DNA from 4 places in the Pannonibacter sp. CBAS1226 genome. Region 3 is predicted to be linked to each of the others. Evidence: riboswitches for the same ligand, from Rfam matches in the RefSeq annotation. Region 3 holds a riboswitch; each other region holds the start of a gene.
The links. Region 3 has a riboswitch for cobalamin ahead of AC0CMF_RS13045 (ABC transporter substrate-binding protein). Riboswitches for the same ligand answer to the same signal wherever they lie in the genome.
Positions count from the first base shown of each region.

Region 1: another riboswitch for cobalamin. It lies ahead of AC0CMF_RS19215 (DUF1636 family protein); the one in region 3 lies ahead of AC0CMF_RS13045 (ABC transporter substrate-binding protein).
Region 2: another riboswitch for cobalamin. It lies ahead of cobU (bifunctional adenosylcobinamide kinase/adenosylcobinamide-phosphate guanylyltransferase); the one in region 3 lies ahead of AC0CMF_RS13045 (ABC transporter substrate-binding protein).
Region 4: another riboswitch for cobalamin. It lies ahead of metE (5-methyltetrahydropteroyltriglutamate--homocysteine S-methyltransferase); the one in region 3 lies ahead of AC0CMF_RS13045 (ABC transporter substrate-binding protein).

Region 1 covers NZ_JBVOUO010000007.1:183,649-189,191, reverse strand. Annotated here, with positions in the region: gene AC0CMF_RS19230 (FecCD family ABC transporter permease) at 1-547, opposite strand, end outside; gene AC0CMF_RS19225 (ABC transporter substrate-binding protein) at 525-1,466, opposite strand; gene AC0CMF_RS19220 (ABC transporter ATP-binding protein) at 1,477-2,244, opposite strand; gene AC0CMF_RS19215 (DUF1636 family protein) at 2,241-2,693, opposite strand; cobalamin riboswitch at 2,729-2,945, opposite strand; gene preA (NAD-dependent dihydropyrimidine dehydrogenase subunit PreA) at 3,264-4,574, opposite strand; gene AC0CMF_RS19205 (NAD(P)-dependent oxidoreductase) at 4,603-5,543, opposite strand, start outside.
Region 2 covers NZ_JBVOUO010000001.1:1,314,815-1,320,357, forward strand. Annotated here, with positions in the region: gene cobW (cobalamin biosynthesis protein CobW) at 1-881, opposite strand, end outside; gene cobU (bifunctional adenosylcobinamide kinase/adenosylcobinamide-phosphate guanylyltransferase) at 878-1,450, opposite strand; cobalamin riboswitch at 1,587-1,810, opposite strand; tRNA gene AC0CMF_RS05975 (tRNA-Asn) at 2,082-2,157, shown strand; gene fhuB (Fe(3+)-hydroxamate ABC transporter permease FhuB) at 2,237-4,195, opposite strand; gene AC0CMF_RS05985 (ABC transporter substrate-binding protein) at 4,192-5,076, opposite strand; gene AC0CMF_RS05990 (TonB-dependent siderophore receptor) at 5,088-5,543, opposite strand, start outside.
Region 3 covers NZ_JBVOUO010000004.1:86,410-91,952, forward strand. Annotated here, with positions in the region: gene AC0CMF_RS13035 (ABC transporter ATP-binding protein) at 1-296, opposite strand, end outside; gene AC0CMF_RS13040 (FecCD family ABC transporter permease) at 293-1,318, opposite strand; gene AC0CMF_RS13045 (ABC transporter substrate-binding protein) at 1,318-2,280, opposite strand; cobalamin riboswitch at 2,537-2,782, opposite strand; gene AC0CMF_RS13050 (2,3-bisphosphoglycerate-dependent phosphoglycerate mutase) at 2,877-3,497, opposite strand; gene dapB (4-hydroxy-tetrahydrodipicolinate reductase) at 3,529-4,332, opposite strand; gene pnp (polyribonucleotide nucleotidyltransferase) at 4,605-5,543, opposite strand, start outside.
Region 4 covers NZ_JBVOUO010000002.1:361,727-367,269, reverse strand. Annotated here, with positions in the region: gene AC0CMF_RS08720 (ATP-binding protein) at 1-1,047, shown strand, start outside; cobalamin riboswitch at 1,100-1,309, shown strand; gene metE (5-methyltetrahydropteroyltriglutamate--homocysteine S-methyltransferase) at 1,418-3,793, shown strand; gene AC0CMF_RS08710 (acyl-CoA thioesterase) at 3,790-4,614, shown strand; gene AC0CMF_RS08705 (pseudouridine synthase) at 4,670-5,374, opposite strand; gene AC0CMF_RS08700 (class I SAM-dependent methyltransferase) at 5,371-5,543, opposite strand, start outside.

The sequences.
Region 1 (5,543 bases), on a different contig from region 3:
CAACGCCTGCCAGCACCAGCCGGTCGGGCGAACCGGCCCGCGTGATCCGCACCACGCAGAGCACGATGGCTGTTGCCCCCAGCGCGCCGAAGAAGGCGAGCAGCGGCACGGTCAGCATTCCGAGAAACAGCCCGGTATGCAGCAGCGCCAGAATGGCGCCGAAGGCAGCGCCCGAAGAAATGCCGAGCAGATGCGGGTCGGCCAGCTGGTTGCGGGTGACCGATTGCAGGGCGGCACCGGTCATGGCAAGGCCTGCGCCGACAAGAGCTGCCAGCAGCGCCCGGGGAAAGCGCACATCCCAGACGATGGCCTCGCGCGCAGCGCTCCAGGTCTTCTCCACCGATCCGGGGAAGATCTTCGAAAGAAGGATACCTGCGACATCCGCAGGCGGTACGGCGACGGCGCCCACGGCCAGGGCGGCAATCACCGCCGTGGCCAGAAGGGCAAAGCACAGGGCCGCGATGGCCAGCACCGGCCAGATTCTGGACCGGTGCCGGGCAAGTGCGCCTTCCAGCGCATCGGCCTCAGTTGCGTGCGAAACCGTCAACGAGCTTCTCCACGGCGCGGATGTTGCGGGGGCCGGGCGTTGCCTCGACATATTCCAGCACGACGAAGCGGTCATTCTTCACGGCATTGATGCTGGCGAAGGCCGGATTGGACTTCATGAAGGCGATCTTCTGTTCCGCCGTCACCTGCCCGTAGTTGACGATGACGACCACTTCCGGATTGCGCTCGATCACCGGCTCCCAGGCGACGGTGGCCCAGCTCTTGTCGAGATCATCCATGATGTTGTGCCCGCCTGCGGCCTCGATGAGGGCGGTGGGCATGGCGTAGCGGCCGGCCGTGAAGGGCGTGTCCTCGCCGCTGTCATAGACGAAGACGCGCAGCGGCTCCTTGCCCGGTTCCTTCACCCTGGCCGTCACTTCGGCAAGCTTTGCCTCGTAACCGGCGACCAGCGCCTTGGCCTTGTCCTCGACGCCGAAGATCGTCCCGAGGTTCAAAAGGTCGTTGTACATGTCGGCCATGGAGATCTTCTCCTTGGGGCCGATGTGGATGCAGCTTTCGGTCAGCTCATAGACCTTGATGCCGAAGGGCGCGAGCGTGTCCGGCGTCACTTCGCCGCCCACCTTCATGCCGTAGTTCCAGCCCGCGAAATAGAAGTCCGCCTCTGCACCCAGCAGCACTTCCTTGGTGGGGTATTTTTCGGCGAGTTCCGGCAGTTCCTTCACGCCTTCGCGCATTTCCGGGTCCAGTGTCTTCCAGCCGGACACGCCGGTGTAACCGGCCATGTGGTCCGTCAGGCCCAGCACCAGCATCATTTCGGTGAGGTTCACGTCATTGGAGACGGCGCGTGTGGGGGCAGCGTCAAAGGTGACATCGCGGTTGCAGCTTTTCACCGTCACCGGATAGGCGAAGGCGCTGGCGGTTGTGGCCAGAAGGGCAGCGAGAGCAAGGGTTATACGCATCGGTCAGATCTCACAAGTGAAAGGAAAAACGGGGGGAATGGCCGGAGGTATCGATCCGTGAACGGACGGAGAAGGCCCCGGCGATATTGGCTTCGGTCAGTGCCGCTTCCGGCGTGTCCATGGCGAGCACGGTGCCATTGGCGAGCAGCAGCACCCGGTCGGCATGTTCTGCGGCCAGCGTCAGGTCGTGCAGGGTGGTGATCACCGTCAGCGGTAGGCCGCGTAAAAGCGCCATCAGCTCCAGCTGGTGGCGGATGTCGAGATGGTTCGTCGGCTCATCAAGAATGAGCAGGCGCGGTTCCTGCGCCAGCGCACGGGCCACCAGCACGCGCTGGCGCTCTCCGCCGGACAGCGTGCCGAAGGAGCGCTCGCTCAGTGCCGTCAGATGCAGCCGGGCCAGGGCATGCTCCACCATCTCGCCGTCACGCGCTCCGGCCGAAGCCAGTCCGCGCTGATGCGGCAGGCGGCCGAGGCTGACGATCTGGCGCACGGTGAGGGCAAAATCCGTCGGCTGCTCCTGCAGCACCACGGCGATGCGGCGGGCCGTGTCACGGCTCGACATGGCCCAAAGGCTCGTGCCCTCCAGCCGTACGTCACCGGTCTGCGGCTTGTGGAAGCGGTAAAGCAGCCGCAGCAGCGACGATTTGCCCGCGCCATTGGCACCGCAAATGGCCAGCATCTCGCCCTGACGGACGGTGAAGCTGATCCCGGAGAGGAGGGCAGGGCGTCCGCGCGGCCCCCAGCCGAGAGTGTCAGCCTCGAAGAACGGCGCGCTCACGCGGCAGGCTCGAAGGTGGTTGTGCGGCCAGGCGCCGGAATGCGGGCCAGCGCCGTCTTCGCCATCCGGCCCGGACGCTCGGAGGCCTTGCACCAGCCATCGGCAAGGCCGTGATACTGGCGGGCGAAAGCTGTGATATCCGGCACGTCGTCCAGCGTGAGATTGCCGAACAGCCATCCGGCTTTGCCGGGTGCCGTCAGGGCGACAGCGCAGGGCTGGCCACAGGCGGCCATGCATTCAACGCCGGAGACGGTCCAATGCGTGTCCTGCCGCAGCGCAGCGGCAAGAGCGGTGCCAAGGTTCCGGCCGGACCGCTCGCCGGTTTGCGTGTCACGGCAGGTGACGCAGATGGTGAGATGATGGGAAGGGGAGGTTCCTTCCGTCTGGGAAATGGCCTGCACGGGTGCAGGCACAGGTGTTCCGGCCAAGGCCGGTCCCTGAATGGTCATGGCTATGCTCCTTCCGGGACACCCCGCCCGGCGGTTTGAGGTCTGCTGTGATGGCAGGTCTCCTGACTTGCGGGTCGCCGCTTGCCCGGTCCTTCCCGTTCCTCGGTGGAACAGTGGATCACCCGGGGTCGCTCGCCGCCTACAGTTGCGGGGGCAGTCACGGACTTGGCGCCTGTTGGCTACACCGTACCGTGTTCCCTTTTCACCCGGCCAAGGCTTTGCCAGCCGGGAACCATCGCCGCAGATGATCAAAGCCGCCGTCCTTCCTGTCAAGCTCCATCGTCATAGATTCAGGATGGGTCTTCATACGGCGGCAGTGATATATGTAATAAGATAACATTACAACATGAGAGCTGCGACTGGATAAAAAAATCCCCGGCTGCCTATGCCGGCAGCCGGGGGAGTCGCCTCTCATCGAGCTGGGGTGGACGGTATCCCGGGGGCAGGGATGCCGCCAAAAGGCTGTGCCTTTACGCCAAGTCTTAAGATGCTGACGCATCAAGACTTGGAACGCTCAGGCGCCGCAGTGTTCGAACAATTTCCGTTGAGCAAAGCTCTCCGGGGGCTTCGTCACTCGGCGGCGATGCGGGCGCTGGGGTTGTTCGGATGTGTCGTCCAGTTGGCATAGTCCCCAGAGACGGAACGGCCCGTCCGTGGATCAACGGTTCCGGTGGCCATTGGTTCCATGGTGATGCAATTTTCCACCGGACAGACCGAGACGCAGAGATTGCAGCCGACGCATTCCTCATCGATCACTTCGAACTTGCGCACCCCGTCGACCATGCTGGTGATCGCCTGATGCGAGGTGTCCTCGCAGGCGATGTGGCAGCGGCCGCACTTGATGCAGAGGTCCTCGTCGATCTTCGCCTTGGCGATGTAGTTGAGGTTGAGGTAGCGCCAGTCGGTGACATTGGGCACCGCGCGGCCGGAGAAGTCCGAAATCCGCTCGTAGCCGGCCTCGCCCATCCAGTCCTTCAGGCCCTCGATCATCTCCTCGACGATCTTGAAGCCATAGGTCATGGCGGCGGTGCAGACCTGCACATTGCCGGCACCCAGCGCAATGAACTCCGCCGCATCGCGCCAGGTGGTGACGCCGCCGATACCGGAAATCGGCAGGCCGTAGGTTTCCGGATCACGGGCGATTTCCGCCACCATGTTGAGGGCAATCGGCTTCACCGCCGGGCCGCAATAGCCCCCGTGGGAGCCCTTGCCGTCAATGGTCGGCGTTGGCGCCATGCGGTCAAGGTCGACACCCACGATGGAGTTGATGGTGTTGATCAGCGAAACTGCATCTGCCCCGCCGCGCTTTGCGGCCTGTGCGGGCTTGCGCACGTCGGTGATGTTGGGCGTCAGCTTGACGATCACCGGCATGCGGGTGTGCTTCTTGGCCCAGCGTGTGACCATCTCGATATATTCCGGAACCTGGCCGACCGCCGAGCCCATGCCGCGCTCGCTCATGCCATGCGGGCAGCCGAAGTTCAGCTCCACGCCATCTGCCTCGGTTTCTTCCACGCGCTTGAGGATCGCGGCCCAGTTGGGCTCCTCGCAGGGCACCATCAGGGACACGACAAGGGCGCGGTCCTTCCAGTCGCGCTTGACGCGCTTGATTTCCTGCAGGTTCACCTCAAGCGGCCGGTCGGTGATCAGCTCGATGTTGTTGAGGCCGATGAGCTGGCGGTCCTTGCCATGAATGGCGCCATAGCGCGGGCCGTTGACGTTGACCACATTCGGGTCCTCGCCCAGCGTCTTCCACACGACGCCGCCCCAGCCCGCCTTGTAGGCGCGCACCACGTTGTATTCCTTGTCCGTCGGTGGCGCAGAGGCGAGCCAGAACGGGTTGGGCGACTTGATGCCGACGAAATCAGATCTCAGATCAACCATGACGGGATCTCCGGAAAGAACGGCTGGCTCAGGCGCTGAGCGCCTGATGGATGGCTTCTGCGGCAACCTTGCCGTCCTCGACGGCGGCCACGGTCAGGTCTTCCCCGCCGGCGATGCAATCGCCGCCGGCCCAGACTTTGGCCATGGTGGTTGCGCGGGTGGCGTCCGTGACGATGCGGCCCTTGTCGAGGGTCAGCGCCGCCGCCGAACCGTTCAGCCCGGACGGGTTGAGCTTCTGGCCCACGGCCTTGAACACCATGTCGGCGTCAAGACGGAAGGTCTCGCCGGTCATCATCAGCTTGCCGGTGTTGTCGAGCCGGGTGCGTTCCAGCTCGATGCCGGTCAGCTTGCCGTTTTCCCCGTGCATTGCCTTGGGGGCTGCCCAGTGCAGGATGCGCACGCCATTGGTCTGGGCGAGGTCCTGCTCATAGGGGCTGGCGTTCATGTGTTCCTTGCCGCGCCGGTAGGCGATGGTCACCTCTTCGGCACCCAGCAGCTTGCTCTGCACGGCAATGTCCACCGCTGTCATGCCGCCGCCGATCACCACCACGCGCCGGCCGACGGGCAGGGTGGAAAGATCCTTCGCCTGCCGCAGCTCCGCGATATAGGCGACCGCATCCACCACGCCCTCCAGCTCCTCGCCGGGAACGGACAGGCCATTGACACCGGCAAGGCCGATGCCGAGGAACACCGCGTCGAAGTCCTTCGTCAGGGCGGAAAGGGAGAGGTCTTCGCCCAGCACCTTGCCATGTTCCACGGTGATGCCGCCGATGGAGAGGATGAAATCCACCTCGCGCGCGGCAAAGTCATCGACGGACTTGTAGGCGGCGATGCCATATTCGTTGAGCCCGCCCGCCTTGGGCCGGGCATCATAGAGCGTTACCGCATGGCCATGCACGGCAAGCCGGTGGGCGCAGGACAGGCCCGCCGGGCCAGCACCCACAACAGCCACACGCTTGCCGGTTTCGG
Region 2 (5,543 bases), on a different contig from region 3:
TAGCTCTCGAAATCATCGTGGTGGTGATCATGATCATCATGGTCATGGTCATGGTCATGGTCATGGTCATCATCGTGATCGTGATCATGATCGTGATCGTGATCATGATCGTGATCATCATCGTCATGATGGTGGTGATGATGATGCGCACGGCGGGCAGCCAGATCATCCTCGGCAGCAGAGGAGCGGCCCAGCAGCACGTCGATGGGCAGCGAGCCCTTTTCAGCGGCAATGATCTCCACCCCGGCGCGCACATCTTCGGCGATATGCTCGCGGATATGCTCCAGCGCGTGATCATCCACCAGATCGGCCTTGTTCAGCACCACCAGATCGGCGCAGGCGAGCTGATCGTGGAAAAGCTCTTCAACCGGATTGTCATGGTCCAGCGTTTCGTCGGCAGCGCGCTGCGCGGCAAGGGCTTCCTCGTCCAGCACGATGCGCCCTTCTGCGAGAGCTGCCGCATCCAGCACGGTGACAACACCATCCACCGTCACCCGCGTCTTGACGCTGGGCCAGGTGAAGGCCCGCACCAGCGGCTGGGGCAGCGCGAGGCCCGAGGTCTCGATGACGATGTGATCCGGCGGCGTTTCGCGGGCCAGCAGCATTTCCATCGCCGGCAGGAAATCATCGGCCACGGTGCAGCAGATGCAGCCGTTGGTCAGCTCCACCACATCATCGGCGGAACAGGACGGATCGGCACAGCCATCCAGCAGCGAGCCGTCAAAGCCCATGTCGCCGAACTCGTTGACGATCAGCGCAATGCGCCGCCCGCCCGCGTTGGTCAGGAGATTGCGGATGAGGGTCGTCTTGCCCGCGCCCAGAAAGCCGGTGACGATGGTGGCCGGGATCTTGGCCACGGCAGGGGTCTGAAAATCGGTCATAGGGAGATATCCGGTTGGGAGGAGGGCTTGAGCACGAGCGGCAGACCGGCGGCCACGAAGACCACCCGGGTGCAGACGGCAGCAAGCTCCTGATTGAGACGGCCCTGCGCATCGCGGAACTGACGCGCCATGGCGTTGTCCGGCACGATGCCGAGGCCCACTTCATTTGAAACAAAAACAACAGGCGCAGGCAGATTGGGCACAAGCGCGCAAAGCGCCTGCGTGGCAGCGGCAAGGTCTGCTTCGGCCATCATCAGATTGGTGAGCCAGAGCGTCAGGCAATCGACCAGCAGAGCCCGGCCGGGAACGGCTTCGCGCCGGAGCACGTCCGTCAGATCCGCGCCGATGCCGGCCTTGTCCTCGATGGTGCGCCAGTCCGCCCCGCGCCGGGCACGGTGCAGGCCGATGCGGGCTTCCATTTCCCCGTCCCATGCGGCGGAGGTCGCCACATAGACAGGCTCAAGCCCGCTTCCGAGGATCAGCTGCTCTGCGTATCTGCTCTTGCCGGAGCGTGCCCCCCCCGTCACCAGAACGGAAGATGCGGCCCCCTGCCCTTCAGCCTGCGCCATGGGTCAGCCGCAGGCTTGCGGCATGGCAGCGTCGGGCTCTCTTGCGGACGCGCGGGCGCAATGCGCCCTGCCATCCGCCCAGTCTGGGGGAGTAGAAATCATGTCAGGTCCTCCGGTCCGCCCACCCGGCGGCCTTGGGGTTGCACCACATCAGGCCGGTCTCCTGGCTCGCGGGTCTTCACCTTGCCGCGCCTTCCCGCAAGGGCTGGCCTTGCAGTGGCATGAGGCGGCAAGATTCTCCGCTGACAGTTGCGGGGGCAGCTGCGGCTTTGGAGCCCCGGATTGAGTCGCTCCGCACCGCATTCCCGTTTCATCCCCTTGGGCTTGGCCCGCCGGGGAACCTGATCCTCTCCTTGTAACGGCTTGGCGGCACCGCAGCAAGGACGCCCTTTGGGCACCTCTGCGGCGCAATCGCCGCCCCTGCATCCCGGGCAATGGGTGCAAGGACCGGCACGGATGGGTTATCCACTGGCCCAAGCCGTTGAAAGACCGCAGATTTCTGCCAAAGCCACCCCTGTGGAAAACTTTCTTGAAGAAAGGGCTTGGCAAATGCTCAAGGCCTTTGTTATACGCCTCTCACCGACGGCGGCGCACACAGCCGCCACCGCAAAGGGCACTGCCCTTCTGGTGATCCGCGATAGCTCAGTTGGTAGAGCGTTCGACTGTTAATCGAATGGTCGCAGGTTCGAGTCCTGCTCGCGGAGCCAACCTTCTCTCTTCCCTGGATAAAATGTCAAACTTGCCCGCAACGGCAGGGCTTTTTGCGTTTGCGCGGCAGACTGCGCCTCACGCGGGCCTGCGGTAGAGCAGCCAGAGGAAATACGGCCCGCCGATGAAGGAGGCGAGGATGCCGGCGGGGATCTCGTAAGGAAAATCGAGCGTGCGGCCCAGCCAGTCGGCGCTGACCATCAGCGCTGCGCCGATGGCAGCAGCACAGACGATCCGCAGCAGCGCACGCCCCGGCGCCACAGAGGCTGCAATATGGGGCGCGATGAGGCCGATGAAGCTCAACGGACCGGTGATCAGCGTGGCGGCAGCCGTCAGCAGGGCCGAGAACGCCAGAAGCACTGTACGCGAGCGGCGGGGCGAAAGGCCCAGCGCGCGGGCTGTGGTATCGCCCAGCGGCAGAATGTCGAGCCAGCGCCCCATCAGCGGCAGCACCAGCAGCACAACGAGCAGAATGCCCAGCGCGGCAAGGGCCGTCAGTCCGGCGGCACGGTAGGTCGGGCCCATGGACCAGGCCAGCACGAAGACCGCACGCGGATCACCGCTGGCCAGAATGAAGGATATGAGCGCGGCGGCAAACGTGCCGATGGCAACACCGGCCAGCAGCACCGGCCCCGGTGCGTGGCCGGACTTGCGGGTAATGACCAGCACGAAGAGGAAGGCGAACACCGCCCCGCCCGCTCCGCCCCCCAGCAGCAGAAGCGGCGAGAAGGAACCGGTCAAAAGCAGCGCCCCGGTGATGCCGAGCCCTGCCCCGGAACTGACGCCCAGCCCTTCGGGACTGGCGAGCGGATTGCCGGTCATCGCCTGAATGAGACCTCCGGCCAGCGCCAGCATCGCCCCGGCAGCGGCTGCGGCCAGCACCCGCGGCCAGCGCCCAGCCATCAGTTCTCCGGCGGAGAGGCCACCGGGATGCAGCTGGCTGGTGAGGGAAAAGACCGTGAGCGCGGCAAGACAGGCCAGAGCCAGCAGCAGGACGAGGCGCTGACGGCTGGCGGCCGGAACGGATGGCGCCGGCAGGTGTGAACCGCCGATGCGCGTGCTCGCAGGCATGCGGCGCAGCAGCACCAGCAGCAGAACGGCCCCGGCCATGGCCGTGGCTGTTCCCGTGGGCACTTCGGCAATCACGCCGGACAGCGCCAGCACGATGCTGTCGGCAAGCAGCAGCAGCGCCGCGCCGATGATGGGCGCAGAGACAAAACGCCCGGCAAAACTCCGGACACCGGTCAGCGTTGCCAGATGCGGCGCGGCAAGGCCAACGAAGGCAATCACCCCCACGCGCACCACCACCAGCGCGGAGAGACAGCAGGCCAGCGACAGGGCAACAAGCCGGATCGTGCGGATGGAGAGGCCCAGGCTGCGGGCGCTGGCATCATCGAGCCCGGCAACCGTCAGCGGCCTGAGCAGCAGCGCCAGCAGCGGTACGCAGACCGCAAGCCTGACGGACAGGGCAGAGGCATCGGAAAAATCATTCTGCACCAGCGAGCCGCTGGCCCAGATGAAGACCGAGCGCAGATATTCATGCTGGAACAGGGCCAGCACAACGGAAGCCGATCCGGCAAAGAAGCTGACGATCATGCCGCACAAGAGCAGGGTCACCGGCGAAAAACCGTGCCGGGAGGCAAGCATCCCCACCAGCGCCAGCGCCGCAAAGCCGCCCGCCAGCCCCGCCGCCTCGCGCTGCCACATGGCGAGCGCGGGCACGAGCAGCGTTGCCGCCATGATGCCAAGCTGCGCACCGGAAAGAAGGCCGAGGGTTGCCGGTTCCGCCAGCGGGTTCTTCAGCACCTGCTGAAACACCACTCCCGCCAGCGCCAGCGCGGCCCCGGCCAGCGCTGCCACGGCAAGGCGCGGCACCAGCGCATAATGCAGATAGATTTCCCCGAAGACAGCCGGGTCCGGATCAAGCAGCGCCGCGCTCAGCGCAGACAGGGGCACATGGGCACTGTAGGCCACAAGGGTCAGGACGGCGGCAGGCACCAGCAGCGCCGCAAGAAGCAAGGGAAGACGAAGCGTCATGAGGTCTGCAGGGCCTTGGTGAGAATACCGGCAAAACGCAGGGCGGACGGCAAAGCTCCGAAGACCCAGACCGGTGGAATGCTGACAACGCGCCCTGCCCGCACCGCCGGGATGGCCCGCCACAACCCGCTGGCGGCGAGCGCTTCCGGCGGACCAGGCTCGATGATGACGATGCGTGCTTCCGGGTTGGCGGCAATCGCGTCGAGGCCTGCGGTCGAGAAGCCCCAATGACTGCCGCTGTGCTGCCAGGCGGATGGCAGGCCCAGACGGTCCAGCACGTCATGAAAGAGACTGCCGGGGCCGTAGATATCGGCGAGCCGGTCACTGGCGAATTTCAGGATCAGCAGAGGGCGGCCATCATAGGACTGAAGCTCGTTCCGCAAGGCTGTGAACTGGAACTCGGCCTGTTCCAGATAGGCGCGCCCCGCTTCCTGAAGCTGCAGGCGGGCGGCAATCGCCTCAAGTCCCTCTTCAGCCCGTTTCAGCGGCTGGCGCTCCGGCGTGTAAAGCGGCAGGGACAGCACGGGCGCCACAGGCTCCAGCATGGCCGCCGGAACGCCATAGCCGGTCTGGGTGACAATCAGGTCCGGCCGGAAGGCCCGCAGCAGTTCCATGTTGGGCCAGGAGCGCAGGCCCAGATCGATGGTGCCCTCCGCCAGCGCCGGGCTGACGACACGCACGCCATAGAGAGGAGCTTCCGCCACCGCGGCAGGCGCCACGCCCAGCGCCAGCAACGTTTCGGCCCAGGCCCAGTCCAGCACGGCGATGCGCGGCAGCTCCTCCCCTGCCCGGCCGGTCCGGCCCTGAAACGGCAGGGAGGCAAACCCAAGCAACGCGGCGGCAAATTGCCGCCGCGTCAGAGCATTCGGTCCGGAGATCATCCGCTCCGGCATTACCAGCTGTATTTCAGCGTGGCATAGACCGTGCGGCCCTCGCCCCAGTAGCAACCCGTCGTGCTGAGACAGGTGGAGACATACTTCTTGTCGAAGATGTTGCTGACATTGAGCGAGGTCTTCAGCCCGGCGAGCTTCGGATCCACCTTGCCGAAGTCATAGCGCAGCGCCGCATCAAACAGGGTGTAGTCCGGCACATCGAAGGCGTTGGCGTTGTCGCCAAAGGTCTGCCCCATGTAGCGGGCGCCGCCGCCGAAGCTGAGCCCACCCCAGGCCTGATCGGACTGGACGGTGTAGTCCAGCCAGAGCGATGCCTGGTGCTCGGGCACGAAGGCCAGACGCTTGCCCTTGTTGCTGGTGCCGCTGGAGGTGGCATTGTCGCGGGTGATCTCGCTGTCCGTATAGGCATAGGACCCCGTGAGCGAAAGGCCGGAGGCGAGTTCGGCCTTGCCTTC
Region 3 (5,543 bases):
AGTTCCACGACCTGGCGCGCGGTCAGCCGCTCGCTGGTCTCCGCTTGCTGTTCGACTACGGCAATCCGGCGTGCAATGTCACGCCGGGACAGATCCGTCATGGGCGTGCCCATGACGGCCACATGTCCGGATGCGGGCTTGCGCAGCCCGGAGAGCATGGACAGAAGGGTCGATTTCCCCGAGCCGTTGGGTCCGGCGATGCCCAGAAACTCGCCTTCTGCGAGATCAAGGCTGACCTTGTCGTTGATGAGGCGGCCTTGCGCGCGCCATGTCAGGTCATGAGCTGTCAGCATCATCGTGTCACTGGCCTGTGGATCAGGAGAAGGGCAAAGGCAGGCGCTCCGGCAAGGGCGGTCATCACGCCGATGGGCAGCACCTGACCGGGGATCAGGATCCGCGACAGAATGTCGGCAAAGATCATGAAGACCGCACCGAGCCAGGCCGAAACCGGCAGCAGCAGCCCATGCCGGACGCCAACCAGCAGCCGGGCTGCATGGGGAATGACCAGTCCGACGAAGCCGATCGACCCGGCTATGCTGACCATGACGGCGGTCATGATGGCCGCCGTGGCGATCAGGATGATGTAGACCCGGCGCACCGGAACCCCGGCAGATGCGGCGGCGTTGGTTCCGAAGGCAAAGGCGTCCAGATGCCTTGCATGCAGCAGGCAGACGAGGAAACCGGCCAGGGCCACCGGCACGGCCAGCCCGGCATCCGGCCAGCGCACGCCCGACAGGTTGCCGAGCAGCCAGAACATGATGCCGCGTGCCTGATCGGCCGTCGCCGACTTGGTGACGATGAAGGAGGTGACCGCGTTGAAGAGCTGCGAACAGGTGATACCGGCCAGAATCACGGCGGCACTGCTGCGCCCGGCGAGGACGGCCAGCAAGCTGACCAGGCCGAAGGCCGTGAGCGCACCGGCAAAAGCCCCGAGGGGAAGCGACAGCAGCCCGCCCCCGAGCCCGAGAATGGCAACGCTGACCGCACCGGTGGAGGCCCCTGCCGAGATGCCGAGGATGTAGGGGTCGGCCAGGGCATTGCGCAGCAGCGACTGAAGGATTGCCCCGCACAAGGCCAGGGATGCCCCGCAGGCCGCAGCAGCCACGGCACGGGCGACCCGGTAGTTCCAGATCACCCCTTCGTCGATCGGATCAAGGACATAGCCGGCTGCCCAGAGCCGGTTGGCGGCCGTCTGGAAGACGGTATCAACCGGGATGGAGGTCTCGCCAATGGCAGCCCCGGCGGCAAGAGCTGCAATGAGAGAGGCGGCGCCAAGCGCACCGCCTCCCCATTTTCCGGCGTGGAAAGGAAGCGTCATCACTTGGCGAGGCCGAAGCCGGCCAGCGCATCCATGACGATGATCCGGCCTTCCTTGACCGCTGGCATCAGGCTGGTGACCGGATCCTCCTTGAGGAACTTCTGCTTCAGCTCCACGTCATCGGCGGGGAACCGGCGGCGGTCCATCTTGCCGGCGACGATCACGGTGGGGTTGGACCGGGCAATCGTCTCCCAGCCGACGGTCGGCCACTCTTCGTCGCTCTCGATCACATTCTTCAGGCCGAGGCTTGCGGTCATGTAGCCGGGTGCGCCCTTCTGGCCCGCCACGTAAGGGTCGATCGCCAGATCGGCACTCGAGAACCAGAAGACCGCCGAGACTTCGCCATTGACGGCTCCGATCTTCCGGCGCGCGGCCTCCTCCCGCTCCTTCAGCTCTGCGATCAGGGCAGCGCCCCTGTCCTCGACATCGAAGATGCGGGCGAGGTCGTCGATCTCCTGGTAGATCAGGTCCATGGAGAAGCTGGCCTTGCGCAGCCCGTCATCACCGGCAGAATTGTCCTTGCCGATGCAGTCGGCCGGCGATGTGTAGACGGCGATCCCCAGTTCCTCGAGCTGTTCCACAGTGGCGACGACGCCCTGCGGGCCGATCTGCCACTGAAACTGGGTGGTCACCAGCTCCGGCCGGGCTCCCGTCACACTTTCAAAGCTCGGCGCATTGTCTGCAAGACGCGGCACCGTGGCGTTGACCTCCTCATAGCCCTCAATAACCGGGCCGATCCAAAGGGCTGTCCCGGTGATCTTGTCCGCCTGTCCCAGCAGATAGAGAATCTCGGTGGTACTCTGGCCCACGGAGACGGTGCGCTCCGGCGCCCTGGTGAAGGTCAGTTCCTTGCCGCAGTTCTCCAGCGTCAGCGGATACTGGGTCTTTCCGGCGTGAGCGGCACCAGACAAGGCGAAAGATGCGCAGGCAGCAAGGCCTGCGGCGGCAGCAAAATTGCGCAGAAGCACGGGAGGTTTCCTTCCTTTGGGCAGATGTCATGTCAAGGCGCCGCAATGCGGCTGCATCACGCCTTGAAATGCTCAAGCTCCGCGCGGACCAGACAGCAGTCCGCTGAAGCGGCTGGAGCCAGCGCAGGACCGGGAAGGCAGGGAAGCGCATGCCCCCCGGAGGAAAGGGCAGCAAAACGTCTTGCAGGCCCGAAGGCCTGAGGCAGGAATACCGTCATTTTGATCCTCCTTGAGCATCCCCGCTCAAGCATCTGGATTTCACATGACGGCAGGTCTCCTGGCTCACAGATTTCAGGCCGGTCATTTGCCTTCCCGCACCAGTTGAGGACTGGCGCAGTGACCCGGCGCTTCCGAGGAAGCGCCGCAAGAATGACCGGCATCTGCTTACAGTTGCGGGGGCAGCCACGGATTTGGCCCCTGATTGGGTCGTCCGTACCGTGTTCCCTTTTAATCCCGGCAGCTCTCACTGCCAGAAACCGTCGCAGAAGTAGTATTTTCCGGAAGGCGAACCGTCAAGCTGCAGCTGTGCGGCGGTGCCAACAAAAAAAGGCGCCCCTTGCGGGAGCGCCTTTCCGGATGTGCTCTGCGGATCAGTCTGCCAGATCCTCGACGCTGACCACCTGGCCGTCTTCATCCAGACGGTAGACGACCGGTGCGCCGGTGCCCAGTTCGCGCTTGAGGATCTGTTCCGGCGTCAGCTTTTCCAGCTCCATGATCAGCGCGCGCAGGGAGTTGCCATGGGCGGCAACGATCACGCGGGTGCCTTCCATGACGCGCGGCAGGATCTCGGCGCGGTAGTAGGGCAGAACGCGCTCGGCCGTCATCTTCAGGCTTTCGCCGCCCGGAGGGGGCACGTCGAAGGAGCGGCGCCAGATGTGCACCTGCTCCTCGCCGAACTTCTCGCGGGCTTCATCCTTGTTCATGCCGGTGATGTCGCCGTAGTCGCGCTCGTTCAGGGCCTGATCGCGGATCGTCTCCAGACCGTCCTGGCCGAGTTCGGCAAGGATGAGCTTCAGCGTGTGCTGCGCGCGGGTCAGGTCCGAGGTGAAGGCGACGTCGAACTTCAGCTTCATGTCGCGCAGCTTGCCGCCGGCGGCCTTGGCTTCACCGATGCCCTGCTCGGTCAGGTCCGGGTCCTTCCAGCCGGTGAAGAGGTTCTTGAGGTTCCATTCGCTCTGGCCGTGGCGGACGAGCACCAAGAGACGTTCCATGCACCGATCTCCTTGAATTTCTGAAGGTATGTCAGTCGTTGAGGCCGAGCACGTCGGCCATGGAGTAAAGGCCCGGCTTGCGGTCGCGCGCCCACAGGGCCGCCCTGACTGCACCACGGGCAAAGATCTGGCGGTCTTCCGCCTTGTGGGTCAGTTCGACCCGCTCACCCTCACCGGCGAGGATGATGGTGTGGTCGCCGACGACAGAGCCGCCGCGCAGGGTGGCAAAGCCGATGGTGCCGGCCTCCCGCGGTCCGGTATGCCCGTCGCGCACCCGCACCGAATGCTCCGCCAGGCCGATGCCGCGCCCTTCGGCTGCAGCCTCGCCCAGCAGCAGCGCCGTGCCGGAGGGGGCATCCACCTTGTGGCGGTGGTGCATCTCGACGATTTCCAGATCGTAATCGGGGCCAAGGGCTGCGGCGGCCTTCTTCACCAGCGCCGCCAGCAGGTTGACGCCAAGGCTCATGTTGCCGGACTTGACGAGCCGGGCATGGCGGGCGGCAGCCTCCAGCTTCGGCAGGTCCTCATCCGTCCAGCCGGTGGTGCCGATGACGTGCACGATGCGCGCCTGGGCGGCGAGTTCGGCAAAATGCAGGCTGGCCTTGGGAGCGGTGAAATCCAGCACGCCTTCGGCGGCCGCAAAGGCGGTCAGCGGATCATCCGTGATCCTGACGCCGAGGGGCCCGAGACCGGCGAGCTCGCCAGCATCTTTGCCGAGGGCCGGTGAGCCTTCCCGTTCGATGGCGGCAGCAAGCACGCTGCCTTCCATGGCGGTGATGGCGCGCACAAGGGCCTGGCCCATCCGGCCGGCAGCCCCGACGACGACAAGACGCATCTGGCTCATGTGTGTTCCTGAATTTGTTTCCGGCCCGATATATCAGGCGGGAGGGGCGCGCGAAAGGGTTTGTGGCGGTGAAGCTGTGTGCCCGGGCCACGTGCATTCGTGCCCGGGGTGCCTTGTCCGCACACGCGGGAGGGACGCGAGGGTGCCGCAGGCCGTAAGGGACGCAGCGGCAGCGCAGGTCAAACCTGCCTGGCGCCGCTGAGCAAAAGAAAAGACCCGGGCTTGCGGCCCGGGTCCCATGTCTTTCAGGATGTGAAAACGGATTACTCCGCTTCCTTTTCCTTCTCGATTTCCTTGCCGGTTGCCTGATCGACAACCTTCATGGACAGGCGGACCTTGCCGCGCTCGTCGAAGCCCATGAGCTTGACCCACACCTTGTCGCCTTCCTTGATCACGTCAGTGACCTTGGCGACCTTCTGCGGGGCGAGCTGGGAGATGTGGACGAGGCCGTCCTTGGCACCGAAGAAGTTCACGAAGGCGCCGAAATCGACGCACTTCACGACCGTGCCTTCGTAGATCATGCCGATTTCCGGCTCAGCGGCGATGGAGTTGATCCAGTTGATCGCAGCCTTGATCGCCTTGCCGTCGGAGGAAGCCACCTTGACGGTGCCATCGTCCTCGATGTTGATCTTGGCGCCGGTCTTTTCCACGATCTCGCGGATGACCTTGCCGCCCGAACCGATGACTTCACGGATCTTGTCGACTGGGATCTTCAGCACTTCGATGCGCGGCGCATGTTCGCCGAGTTCCGAACGGGCTTCGGTGATCGCGTTGGACATTTCGCCGAGGATGTGGATGCGGCCATCGCGGGCCTGATCCAGAGCGACCTTCATGATCTCTTCGGTGATGCCGTCGATCTTGATGTCCATCTGCAGCGAGGTGACGCCGTTGGAGGTGCCGGCCACCTTGAAGTCCATGTCGCCGAGGTGGTCTTCATCGCCGAGAATGTCGGACAGAACGGCGAACTTGTCGCCTTCCTTGATGAGACCCATGGCGATACCGGCCACCGGAGCCTTCAGCGGAACGCCTGCATCCATCAGCGCCAGCGAGGTGCCGCAGACGGTTGCCATCGAGGACGAGCCGTTGGACTCGGTGATCTCGGAGACGACGCGCAGGGTGTAGGGGAACTCGTGGTGGTTCGGCAGCATCGGGTGGATGGCGCGCCATGCCAGCTTGCCATGGCCGATTTCACGGCGGCCCGG
Region 4 (5,543 bases), on a different contig from region 3:
CGCGAAGAACGGAAGAAGCGCGAAGAGGCAGGCGATACCAATCTTGAAAAGCTGGAGGAGCGGGAGCGCCGCCGCGAGGAGCGGCAGCGCCACCGGCTGATTGCGATCGAGTTTTCCGTGCCTCTCGCCGATGGGCAATGGCTGAACGTGGTGACCAGCCAGCGCCCGCCGCCACCCGGCGCCTTCTACACGCTGGTCCTGCAGATGGGCCTGATGGCGCTGGCCATCATCGCCATCGTTGCCTTCACCATCCGGCAGGTCTCCCGCCCTCTGCGCCAGCTGGCCGATGCGGCAGACCGGCTGGGCCGGGGCGAAGACGTGCCGCCGGTGCCGGAGGCAGGCCCGCGCGAATTGCGCAGCACCATCTCCGCCTTCAACGCCATGCAGAACCGGCTGAGCCGCTTCGTGGCAGACCGCACGCGCATGCTGGCCGCCATCAGCCACGACCTGCGCACCCCCATCACCTCCCTGCGCCTCAGGGCCGAGTTCATCGACGATGACGAGAACCGGGAGAAGATGATCGCCACGCTGGATGAAATGGCCGCAATGACGGAAGCCACTCTCGCTTTCGCCCGGGACGAAGCCGTCAGCGAGCCGCGTGAAGCCGTGGACCTTGTCGCCGTTCTGGAAAGCCTTGCAGGTGACCAGTCCGACATGGGCCACGATGTGCGCCTGATGGCACCCGGGACAGATGCGGAGACAGCGCCTGTCACCCTGCCCTGCCGCCCGATGGCGCTGAAGCGTGCCCTGCGCAACCTGATCGAAAACGCCGTCCGCTACGGCGGCGTGGCCCGCATTTCGCTGGAGACGGGCCAGCGTGAAGTCATCATCCGCGTGGAAGATGACGGCCCCGGCATTCCGGAAGACCGGATGGGCGATGTGTTCGAGCCCTTCGTCCGGCTGGAGACATCCCGCAGCGGCGAAACGGGCGGCATCGGCCTCGGCCTTGCCATCGCCCGTTCCCTCATCCACGCCCACGGCGGCACCATCACCCTCACCAACCGCTCCGAAGGCGGCCTCACCGCCACGGTGACGCTGCCGCTCTGATGAGTTCGATATAAAGATATCTTTATATCATTGACATGCGCAAATATTGCGGCAACACTGCCTTCATCGTGGTTCTGCGGATCAATGATCCGGAGCTAAGAGGGAATCCGGTGCGGTGCAGAGATGCGCCCATGCCGGAGCTGCCCCCGCAACTGTAAGCAGCGAGCAGCCATTCACCATGTCACTGGGGAAGACGCCCCGGGAAGACGGATGGCCGTGATGACCTGCAAGCCAGGAGACCTGCCACGGTAGATAACGTTCTCGGGCGGGGTGTCCCGGTGTGCGCCTGTTCCGCCCGGCACACGCATGCGCGTGCTCAGGCTGTCTTGCGTCATGCCCATACCTTGCCCGCAACCTTCGGGGTAAGGAAATGAGCATGCAGACCGCAAACCTCGGTTTTCCGAGAATTGGCAGACAGCGCGAACTCAAGTTTGCTCTGGAAGACTTCTGGTCAGGCAAATCTGACGAGGCCACCCTGCAGGCCAAGGCCCGCGCCTTGCGCGCGGCCCACTGGCAGCATCAGCGGGAGGCGGGAATAAACATCATCCCGTCCAACGATTTCTCGCTCTACGACCATGTCCTTGATCTGGCGGTGATGACCGGGGCAATCCCGGATGGCTATGGCTGGACCGGCGGACCGGTCTCCATTGCCACCCTCTTCGCCCTTGCCAGAGGCTCTGCCGGCACTGGCAGCCACCTCTGCAACTGCAACGGCCAGTCTCCTGATGGGGCAGAGACAAAGCCTGCGCTGGAAATGACCAAATGGTTCGACACCAATTACCATTATCTGGTGCCGGAACTGCACGCAGGGCAAACATTCAGCCTGACCGGCAACAAGCCGCTGGAGCATTTCCGGGAAGCCGCCGCTCTGGGAATTCATACCCGGCCCGTCATTCTGGGGCCGGTGACCTTCCTGACGCTTGCCAAGACGCGGGACGGATCAGCCTCTCTCGCGCTGCTGGATAAGCTGCTGCCGGTCTATGGCCAGATCCTCAAGGAGCTGAAGGCGGCAGGCGCAGACTGGGTGCAGATGGATGAGCCCTGCCTTGTGACCAGCCTTTCCACCATCGAGAAGGAAGCGCTGGTGCAGGCGTACCGGTACTTCGCCGCAGAGGTTCCCGGCCTCTCTCTGATGCTGGCCACCTATTTCGGCGGACTTGAGGACAACCTCGAAACGGCCCTTTCCCTGCCCGTTGCCGGACTGCATGTGGATCTTGTCCGCGCACCGCAGACCCTTGCCCCCTTGCTGGCCAATGCGCCGGAGCATTTGCGCCTGTCACTGGGCATCATCGACGGGCGCAATGTGTGGCGTGCGGATCTCGCCCGATGCCTCGACCGCATCAGCACGGCAGCCACCTGGCCAGGCGGCATCGAAATCGCACCATCCTGCTCCCTGCTGCATGTGCCGGTGGATCTCGCGCTTGAAACGGACCTCGATCAGGAGCTTGCATCCTGGCTCGCCTTTGCCACGCAGAAGCTGGGCGAGCTTGCAGCCTTGCGGAATGCTCTCGCAGCCCGGGCCAGCGGCAGCAGCCAGCTTAACGGCGGCACGCAGGCGGCCTTTGACACGGCGGCTGCAGCCCTTGCAACGCGCAGCAGGTCCCACAGGGTCAGCGACCCATCCGTGCAGGCAAGAGTGCAGGCCCTCGGCACGGGGCAGCATCTACGCGGTGCGCCTTTTGCCTTGCGGCAGGTGCTGCAGCGCACCCGCAATCCGCTACCGCTCTTTCCAACCACCACGATCGGTTCGTTCCCGCAGACGGCAGATGTACGAAAGGCCCGCGCCCTGAATGGGCGCGGCAAGCTGACGGATGAGGATTACACAGCCTTCCTCAAGCGCGAGACCGCCGCAGCCATCCGCTGGCAGGAGGAAATCGGCCTTGATGTGCTGGTTCATGGCGAGTTCGAGCGCAACGATATGGTGCAGTATTTCGGCGAGCAGCTGAAGGGCTTTGCCTTCACCCGTAATGCCTGGGTGCAGAGCTATGGCTCCCGCTGCGTGCGCCCGCCCATCATCTATGGCGATGTCTCCCGGCCCGCTCCCATGACGGTGGACTGGTGGCGCTTCGCCCAGTCCCAGACAGGCAAGCCGGTCAAAGGCATGCTGACCGGTCCGGTGACCATTCTGAACTGGTCCTTCGTGCGCGACGACCTGCCACGCGAAACGGTCTGCCGGCAGATCGCCCTGGCCATCCGGGATGAAGTGTCGGACCTTGAGACGGCGGGTGCCTCGATGATCCAGATCGACGAGGCCGCCCTGCGGGAAGGCCTGCCGCTGCGCCGCAGGGACTGGGATCACTATCTCGACTGGGCCATCCGCTGCTTCCGCATCTGCTGCAGCGAGACGGGCGATTCGACCCAGATCCATACCCATATGTGCTACTCGGAGTTCAATGGCATCCTTCCCGCCATCATCGCCATGGATGCGGATGTCATCTCCATCGAGGCCTCCCGCTCGCGGATGGAACTGCTGGATGCCCTGACATCACAGGGCTACCCGAATGAGATCGGTCCCGGCATCTATGACATTCACTCGCCCCGCATTCCCGGCATCGGCGAGATCGAAACCCTTCTGACCCTCGCGCACCAGCGGTTGCGCGACGGCCAGCTCTGGGTCAATCCGGATTGCGGGCTGAAGACGCGCAAGTGGGATGAGGTGCGCCCGGCCCTGATCAACATGGTTGAGGCAGCCCGTGCCCTGCGCCGTGCCGCAAATGCCCGCACACAAGGCGGAGACGCAGCATGACGGCCACAGCCATTTTACCGCAGGAAGGACTGGCGCACGCGCCAGCCCCGATCGCCACTCTGCTGGAGATCGTCTTTCCGGGCGACACCAACCACCATGGCACACTCTTCGGCGGTGCCGGTCTGGCCTATATGGACCGGATCGCCTTCATCGCAGCCAGCCGTCACGGCCGTGTGCCTTTCGTCACGGCCTCCTGCGAAAATGTGGATTTTCGCAAGCCCGCGCATGTGGGCGAGATCGTCTCCTTTGACGCTTCCATCCGTGAGGTGCGGCGCCGGTCGCTGACTGTGGAAGTGAAGATGGCTGCCCAGACCATTCTGGGCGGCGAACGTCATCTCTGCACGGCGGGTGTGTTCCACATGGTTGCCATGCCCGGTGAAGGAAAGACTGCCGGCTGGAGCCTTCCGCCCCTGACGGAAGAGGCTGCCCCTGCCAGGCCTGACGAACTGTGCATGGCGGACATTGTCTTTGCAGATCAGGTCAATGGCAATGGTGCCCTGTTCGGAGGCCACGCCCTTGCCTTCATGACCAAGGCAGCCTTCATCACCGCCTCGCGGCTCAGCGGCAGGCTCACAGTGCTGGCAGCAACAAGGCAGATCGACTTCCACCATCCCGTTGCCCTCGGGGCAATCGTGGAGGCTGTGGCGCGGATAGCTTCCGTCGGACGGTCCTCGATTCATGTCGAGGTGGATCTGTGGTCCGAAGGCCTGCTGACGGGAAAGAGGCAACTGGCCGCGAAAGGGCAGTTCGTCATGGTCGCAGTGGATGCCTCACACCGGCCGGTGGCTGCGCGGCAGAAGCCAAGCGCACCCGAAAGCTGACGGAACGGGGCCCCTTTAAGGGTGCGGCAGGCAGATCTGTTCTGCCGCACGTCCCTCAAACCGTTCCGAACACCTTGTCCACGTCAGTGGCATCCAGCAGGCGCCACTTGCCTTCTTCGACGCCGTCCAGCGGCAAATTGCCGATGCGGATGCGGGAGAGGGTGTTCACGTGGTTGCCGGTGGCGGCGAACATGCGGCGGACCTGGTGGTAACGGCCCTCATGCAGCGTCAGCCGCACCTTTTGCGGGGTCAGGACTTCCAGTTCGGCAGGCTTCAGCGGCTTGTCCTCGCTCTCCAGCATCATCGTGCCGGAGGCAAAAAGTTCAGCCTCATTGCCCTGCAAGGGCCTGTCCAGCTCTGCCTCATAGACCTTCGGCACCTCGGCCTTGGGCGAGATGATCTTGTGCAGCAAGGTGCCGTCATCGGTGAAGAGCAGCGCGCCGGTTGTCTCGCGGTCGAGGCGGCCAACGGTGGACAGCACCGGCTTGCGGTAGCGGAACCGGTCCGGCAGCAGGTCATAGACAAGGCGCCCCTGATCCTTGGTCGAGCAGGTGTAGCCCACCGGCTTGTTGAGCAGAAGGATCATGCCCTGCGGCGGATCCAGAGGCTCATCATCAAACAGGATGTCCTCATGAGCGGTTTTGGAATCGGCCTTGAGCCGCTGCCCGGCCCGGTCGGTCACCCAGCCGTTGCGAATGGCGATCTGCACTTCCTTGCGGGTGCCGTAGCCGAGGTTGGCGAGAAGCTTGACCAGTCTCATCGGCCGCGCGCCTTGCGTGCGTGGATCACCTTGTAGCCGCCCTCGTCCGCCACCATGATCGCCTCGGCAAAGACTTCATTGATGACGCCCTCGTAGGGAAGATGCCGGTTGGCGACGAGCCACAGATGCCCGCCCGGCTTCAGGGACCGCGCAGCCGCCCGCACGAAAC